2 regions of the Microbispora sp. NPDC049633 genome follow, and region 1 is predicted to be linked to the other one. Evidence: predicted binding sites of a transcription regulator. Region 1 holds the regulator's gene; the other holds the start of a gene.
The links. Region 1 encodes HrcA, which represses chaperone genes, less so after heat shock. Its sites were predicted from a motif close to TTGGCACTCTCNNNNNGAGAGTGCCAA; they were not measured.
Positions count from the first base shown of each region.

Region 2: the regulator HrcA is predicted to act here: its motif matches at 1,682-1,708, upstream of groL (chaperonin GroEL).

Region 1 is NZ_JBFAOO010000133.1:10,617-14,025, reverse strand. Features, by position in the region: gene AB0J39_RS27720 (16S rRNA (uracil(1498)-N(3))-methyltransferase) at 1-106, opposite strand, end outside; gene dnaJ (molecular chaperone DnaJ) at 109-1,242, opposite strand; gene hrcA (heat-inducible transcriptional repressor HrcA) at 1,243-2,256, opposite strand; gene AB0J39_RS27705 (hypothetical protein) at 2,433-3,095, shown strand; gene AB0J39_RS27700 (DUF3097 domain-containing protein) at 3,114-3,409, shown strand, end outside.
Region 2 is NZ_JBFAOO010000030.1:31,658-35,066, forward strand. Features, by position in the region: gene groL (chaperonin GroEL) at 1-1,574, opposite strand, end outside; gene AB0J39_RS10855 (cold-shock protein) at 2,027-2,227, opposite strand; gene AB0J39_RS10860 (MoaD/ThiS family protein) at 2,480-2,755, opposite strand; gene thrC (threonine synthase) at 2,801-3,409, opposite strand, start outside.

The DNA.
Region 1 (3,409 bases):
GGCGCAGGCGGCGGACGGCGGCGGCGTGCCGGCCCTCCGGCCCGTCCAGGACGATGGTGTCCGCCGTCCGGCCGGCCGCGTCCGACAGGAACACGGGAACACTCATGCTCAGCGGCCGTTGAAGGCGTCCCGCAGGCGGGAGAAGAAGCCCTGCTGACCCGGGGAGAACTTGCCGGGCGGCCGCTCCTCACCGCGCAGCTTCGCCAGCTCGCGCAGCAGTTCCTCCTGCTGCGGGTCGAGCTTGGCCGGCGTCTCGACGTTGACGTGGATCAGCAGGTCGCCCCTGCCGGTCTCGTTGAGCCGCTGGACGCCCTTGCCGTACAGCGGGATGACCTGGCCGCCCTGGGTGCCCGGCCGCACGTCGATGTCCTCGGGGCCGTCGAGGGTCTCGACCGTGATCGAGGTGCCGAGCGCGGCGGCGGTCATCGGGATGTGGACGGTGCAGTGCAGGTCGTCGCCGCGCCGCTCGAAGATCTGGTGCGGCCGCTCGACGATCTCCAGGAACAGGTCGCCGGGAGGCCCGCCGCCGGGACCGACCTCGCCCTCGCCGGCGAGCTGGATGTGCGTGCCGTCCTCGACGCCGGCCGGGATCCTGACCTTGATCGTGCGCCGGGTCCTGACCCGGCCCTCGCCCGAGCACTCCATGCAGGGATGCCGGATGACGCTGCCGAACCCGCCGCACTGGGGGCAGGGGCGTGAGGTCATGACCTGGCCGAGGAACGAGCGGGTCACCTGCGAGACCTCACCGCGTCCGTGGCACATGTCGCAGGTGTCGGGGTGGGTGCCCGCCGCCGCCCCGGAGCCCTGGCAGACGTCGCAGACGACGGCCGTGTCGACCATGATCTCGCGGGTCGTGCCGAACGCCGCCTCCGACAGGTCGAGTTCGACCCGGATCGTGGCGTTGCGGCCCCGGCGGGCACGCGAGCGGGGACCCCGCGCCGCGCCCGCCGAGCCGAAGAAGGCGTCCATGATGTCGCTGAACGGGAAGCCCGCGCCGAAGCCGCCGGCCCCGGCCCCCGCGCCGCCGCCGAACGGGTCGGCGCCCATGTCGTACATACGGCGCTTGCCCGTGTCGGACAGCACCTCGTACGCCTGGTTGATCTCCTTGAACCGCTCCTGGGTCTCCGGATCGGGGTTGACGTCCGGGTGCAGCTCACGGGCCAGGCGGCGGTACGCCTTCTTGATCTCTTCCTGGCTGGCGTCGCGCCGGACGCCAAGGGTCGCGTAGTAGTCGTTGGACACTTATGACCCCGCCAGGATCTGGCCGACGTACCGCGCCACCGCGCGTACCGCACCCATCGTCACCGGATAGTCCATTCGTGTCGGGCCCAGCACTCCGAGCCGGGCCAGTTCCCTGTCGCCCGAACCGTACCCGGCGGCCACGATAGAGGTGCCGCGCAACCCGCTGTAGGGGTTCTCGGATCCGATTCGGACGGTGATGTCGGACAGCCCGCCGGTCTCACCCAGCAGGCGGATGAGGACGACCTGTTCCTCCAGCGCCTCCAGCACGCCGCGCAGGCCGACGCTGAAATCCGCTGCGGCGAGGTTGGCCGTACCGGCGAAGGCGATTTTCTCCTCGTGCCGTTCCACGAGCGTCTCGAGCAGCACGGACAGGATCGTGGCCGCCGCGGGCCTGTCCTCCGGGGGCAGCCGCTCGGGCACCTCGGCCACGGTCTCGGGCACCTGGGACAGCCCGCACCCGTCCAGGCACGCGTTGAGCACGGCGCGCAGGTTGGCGATCCGGTCGTCGGCGATGGCCTCGGGCAGGTCGACCACCCGCTGCTCGACCCGTCCCGTGTTGGTGATCAGCACCAGCATGACCCGCCGTTCGGCGATCGGGACGATCTCCACGTGCCGGACCGACGACCTCGTCAGCGAGGGGTACTGGACCACCGCGACCTGCCGGGTGAGCTGCGCGAGCAGCCGCACCGTGCGCATGACGATCTCGTCGAGGTCCACCGCCCCCGCGAGGAAGGTCTCGATGGCCCTGCGCTCGGCGCCCGACAGCGGCTTGATCTGCGACAGCCGGTCGACGAACAGGCGGTAGCCCTTGTCGGTGGGCACCCTGCCGGCGCTGGTGTGGGGCTGGGTGATGTACCCCTGCTCCTCCAATGCCGCCATGTCGTTGCGGATCGTCGCGGGGGAGACGCCGAGGTTGTGCCTGTCCGCCAGGGCCTTGGACCCCACCGGCTCGTTGGTGGACACGTAGTCCTCGACGATGGCGCGCAGAACGGCGAGCTTGCGGTCGTCGAGCAATGTGTCACCTCCCTGTGCCTGGAAACACCGACTCTGGCACTCTGTGTTCCCGAGTGCCAAGTGTACGGCTACCACCCCACGTGGTGCGATAACGCAGGGGGCACCAAGACGACGCAGGGCACCAGGACAAGTGGGCTGCAAATCGACGGCAAGTCGCATGGTGGACTCTTCATCTCATGTACGAGAATCAGAACCCCGCTCCGGCCGACGTCACCATGCGGGTCCCCCGCCCCGCGACCGCCGTGCCGCCCGGCGCGACCCTGCGGATGCCCAACCCCGTTCCCCCGCCGTACGGCGGCTCCCGGCCGATCCGGCCCCGCCTGCTGTGGGTCTTCCTCTCCTGGGCGCTCTTCCTCGTCCTGCTGGTGGCCGGGGTCGGCGGGTTCGCCGGCGGACTGTTCTCCACGATCGGCGACATCGCGCCCACCACGACCTTCTCCGGCGGGCAGTCGGTGAGCGTCGCGCTCGACCCCGCGGACAAGCCCGCCATCTACGCGGCGGTCGACCAGCCCACCGACGTCAGCTGCCGGCTCGGCGACGGCACCGACCCGCAAGTGCGGCTGACCCGGCCGGCCACCTCCCAGACCGTCGCGCTGAACGGCACCACCTGGGAGCTGCTGTTCGAGGCCGGCGTCCCGCAGGCGGGCACGTACCAGCTCGCCTGCGACGGCGACGGGGTGAGGTTCGGCGTCGGCAAGCAGCTCACCGGGGACATCGGCAAACTGGTGGGCGGTGCGCTCGCGCTGCTCGCGCTCCCCGTCGTCGGCTTCCTGGCCGCGGTGATCGTGACGATCGTCGTGCTGGTGCGCCGTTCCGGGGCCCGCCGTCGCATGGCGTGATTTGCTAGCGTTCCCCGCATGTACGGGCGGGACGTGCTTTCCGGAGACTGGCGGCGGCCACGGCGGGGGCGGATCCCCGAGATCCCGGCCGAGCCCGACCTCGTGGTCGAGGACGCCGAGGGCCGCTTCTGCGGCGCCGTGGTGGCCTGCGACAAGGAGGCGGTGACGCTAGAGGACCGGTTCGGCCGTCGGCGGGTGTTCCCGCTGACCCCCGCCGGGTTCCTCCTCGACGGCGAACCGGTCACCCTGGTGCGCCCCCAGGCGGGCCCGAAGGGGCCGCTGCGGAGCGCCTCGGGGTCGATCGCGGTCGAGGG
Region 2 (3,409 bases), on a different contig from region 1:
TCGGGCTTCTCGGCGATGACGGCCTCGGTGGTCAGGAACAGCGCCGCGATGGACGCCGCGTTCTGCAGCGCCGAGCGGGTGACCTTGGCCGGGTCGATGATGCCGGACTCGAACATGTTGACGTACTCGCCGGTCGCGGCGTTGAGGCCCTCACCAGCCGGGAGGTTGCGGACCTTCTCCACCACGACGCCGCCCTCGAGGCCGGCGTTGACGGCGATCTGCTTCAGCGGCTCCTCGAGGGCCTTGCGGACGATCGCGGCACCGGTGGCCTCGTCGCCGTTGACCTCGAGCTTGTCGAACGCGTTGGCGCCGGCCTGCAGCAGGGCCACGCCACCGCCGGGGACGATGCCCTCCTCGACCGCGGCCTTGGCGTTGCGGACGGCGTCCTCGATGCGGTGCTTGCGCTCCTTGAGCTCGACCTCGGTGGCCGCGCCGGCCTTGATGACGGCCACGCCGCCGGCCAGCTTGGCGAGGCGCTCCTGGAGCTTCTCGCGGTCGTAGTCGGAGTCGGTGCGCTCGATCTCGGCGCGGATCTCGTTGACCCGGCCGGCGATCTGCTCGGCGTCACCGGCGCCGTCGACGATCGTGGTCTCGTCCTTGGTCACGACGACCTTGCGGGCGCGGCCGAGCAGGTCGAGGGTGGCGTTCTCGAGCTTGAGACCGACCTCCTCGCTGACGACCTGACCACCGGTGAGGGTGGCGATGTCGCCCAGCATGGCCTTGCGGCGGTCGCCGAAGCCGGGGGCCTTGACGGCCACGGACTTGAACAGGCCGCGGATCTTGTTGACGACCAGGGTCGCCAGGGCCTCGCCCTCGACGTCCTCGGCGATGATGACCAGCGGCTTGCCGGACTGCACGACCTTGTCGAGCAGCGGCAGGAGGTCCTTGTTCGCCGATACCTTCGAGTTGACGATCAGGATGTACGGGTCCTCGAAGACCGCCTCCATGCGCTCGGGGTCGGTCACGAAGTAGCCGGACACGTAGCCCTTGTCGAAGCGCATACCCTCGGTGAGCTCCAGCTCCAGGCCGAAGGTGTTGCTCTCCTCGACGGTGATGACGCCTTCCTTGCCCACCTTGTCCATCGCCTCGGCGATGAGGGAGCCGATCTCGGTGTCGGCGGCGGAGATGGAGGCGGTGGAGGCGATCTGCTCCTTGGTCTCCACGTCCTTGGCGAGCTTCGACAGCTCCTCGCTGACGCGCTCGACGGCGGCCTCGATGCCCTTCTTCAGCGCCATCGGGTTGGCGCCGGCGGCCACGTTGCGCAGACCCTCGCGGACCAGCGCCTGAGCGAGCACGGTAGCCGTCGTCGTGCCGTCACCGGCGACGTCGTCGGTCTTCTTCGCGACTTCCTTGACCAGCTCGGCGCCGATCTTCTCCCACGGGTCCTCGAGCTCGATCTCCTTGGCGATGGAGACACCGTCGTTGGTGATCGTGGGGGCGCCCCACTTCTTCTCCAGCACGACGTTGCGGCCCTTCGGGCCGAGGGTCACCTTCACGGCGTCGGCGAGCTGGTTCATACCGCGCTCGAGACCGCGCCGGGCGTCCTCGTCAAACGCGATCATCTTGGCTGCCATTAGGCTAGACCTCCCAGTAGCAGGGTGTCTTCAACGGACCGAGCCGACGCCCGCGACGGCTTGAGCCCGCTATCCCTGCGCGGGCCCCATCGCCCCGATCCCGATTGTTGTCACTCTCGACCTCAGAGTGCCAAACAAGTATTTAGCACTCTCCCCCCGAGAGTGCAAGCGGAAGCCACCCTGACCAGCTTGGACGGTATGTCCAGAACGAGCGCAGCAGGTCACACCGGACCCGCCGGAAGTGAGCGCCCCGACGCGCGACGCGGGAGACACAGAGCAAGCCGGAGGGGCGCGCCGCCGGTCTGGACTGAGGAGCGCGCGGGAGCGAAGCGACCAAGCGCGACGAAGGAAGACGGCGGAAGTGAGCGCCCCGACGCGCGACGCGGGAGACACAGCGGAAGGCCCGGCGCGCGGAACTTCGTGCGCCGGGCCTTCCAAGGTCGATGACGGGATCAGACGGCCCGTACGGCCTCCGCCTGGGGGCCCTTCTGACCCTGCGTGATGTCGAACTCAACCCGCTGACCCTGCTCGAGGGCCTTGTAGCCGTCCATCAGGATTGCCGAGTAATGGACGAACACGTCCTTACCACCGTCTACCGCGATGAAGCCGTAGCCCTTGTCCGCGTTAAACCATTTGACGGTGCCCTGCGCCACTTCCGACTCCTCTTGCTGGGCTGGGGACCACCAAGAAGCCCCCGGTTTTGTCGATCGTCCTCGACCATACCCGTGTCAAGGCGTAGGACAACAGAGTCAATCCGCAAACTACTACTTGGCGTTCGCTCTAAGCAGGACCGAAGAATTTTCACTTTGCTGTTGAATAGTTGAGAGCTACACCATTTGCCATAGCACCGCCCGACTTCTTCGCCATAGAAGTGCATGTCAGGTGCTCGGCGCCGGTGCGGCGGCTCAGCCTCCGGCGACGGCGGGGATGACCGAAATCTGCACCCCGTCCGGCGTGGCGGTGTCCAGACCGTCGGCGAATCGGACATCCTCTTCTCCGACGTAGACGTTGACAAAACGCCGAATCTTACCCGTTTCGTCCAGGATGCGCCCGCCGATGCCGGGGTAGTCCGCGTCCAGCTTCTGCAGAACCTCTCGAAGCGTTCCCCCCTCCCCGCTCACCTCCGCGGCTCCGTTGGTGTACGTCCGGAGAATCGTCGGAATCCGCACGGAAACGCTCATTGTTCGCTCGCTTTCGTTGCTGCCGATGGGCCTGGTGAAACGCTTTCAGTTGGCGAATGCCGCACGGAAGGCGTCGAGAGAAGGACGGATGACGGCGGTGGGGCGGGCGTGCTCGGCCACCGCGTCGAGCGTCTTGAGCCCGTCGCCGGTGTTCAGCACCACGGTCTCGGCGTCGGGGTCGAGGCGCCCCTCGCGCACCAGCTTGCGCAGCACGCCGACCGTGACGCCACCCGCCGTCTCGGCGAAGACGCCCTCGGTCCTGGCCAGCAGGCGGATCGCCTCGACGATCTCCTGGTCGTTCACGTCCTCCACCGCGCCGCCCGTGCGCCGGGCGATGTCGAGCACGTACGGCCCGTCCGCCGGGTTCCCGATCGCCAGCGACTTGGCGATGGTGTCGGGCCGCACCGGCTGCACCACGTCCTGCCCGGCCTTGAACGCCCGGGAGACCGGCGAGCAGCCCTCGGCCTGCGCGCCGAAAATCCGGTACGGCCGATCCTCGACCAGCCCCAGCTTGATCAGCTCGCGGAAGCCCTTGTCGATCTTGGTGAGCTGCGAACCGGAGGCCACCGGGATGATGATCTGGTCGGGCAGGCGCCAGCCGAGCTGCTCGGCGATCTCGTACGCCAGCGTCTTGGAGCCCTCGGCGTAGAAGGG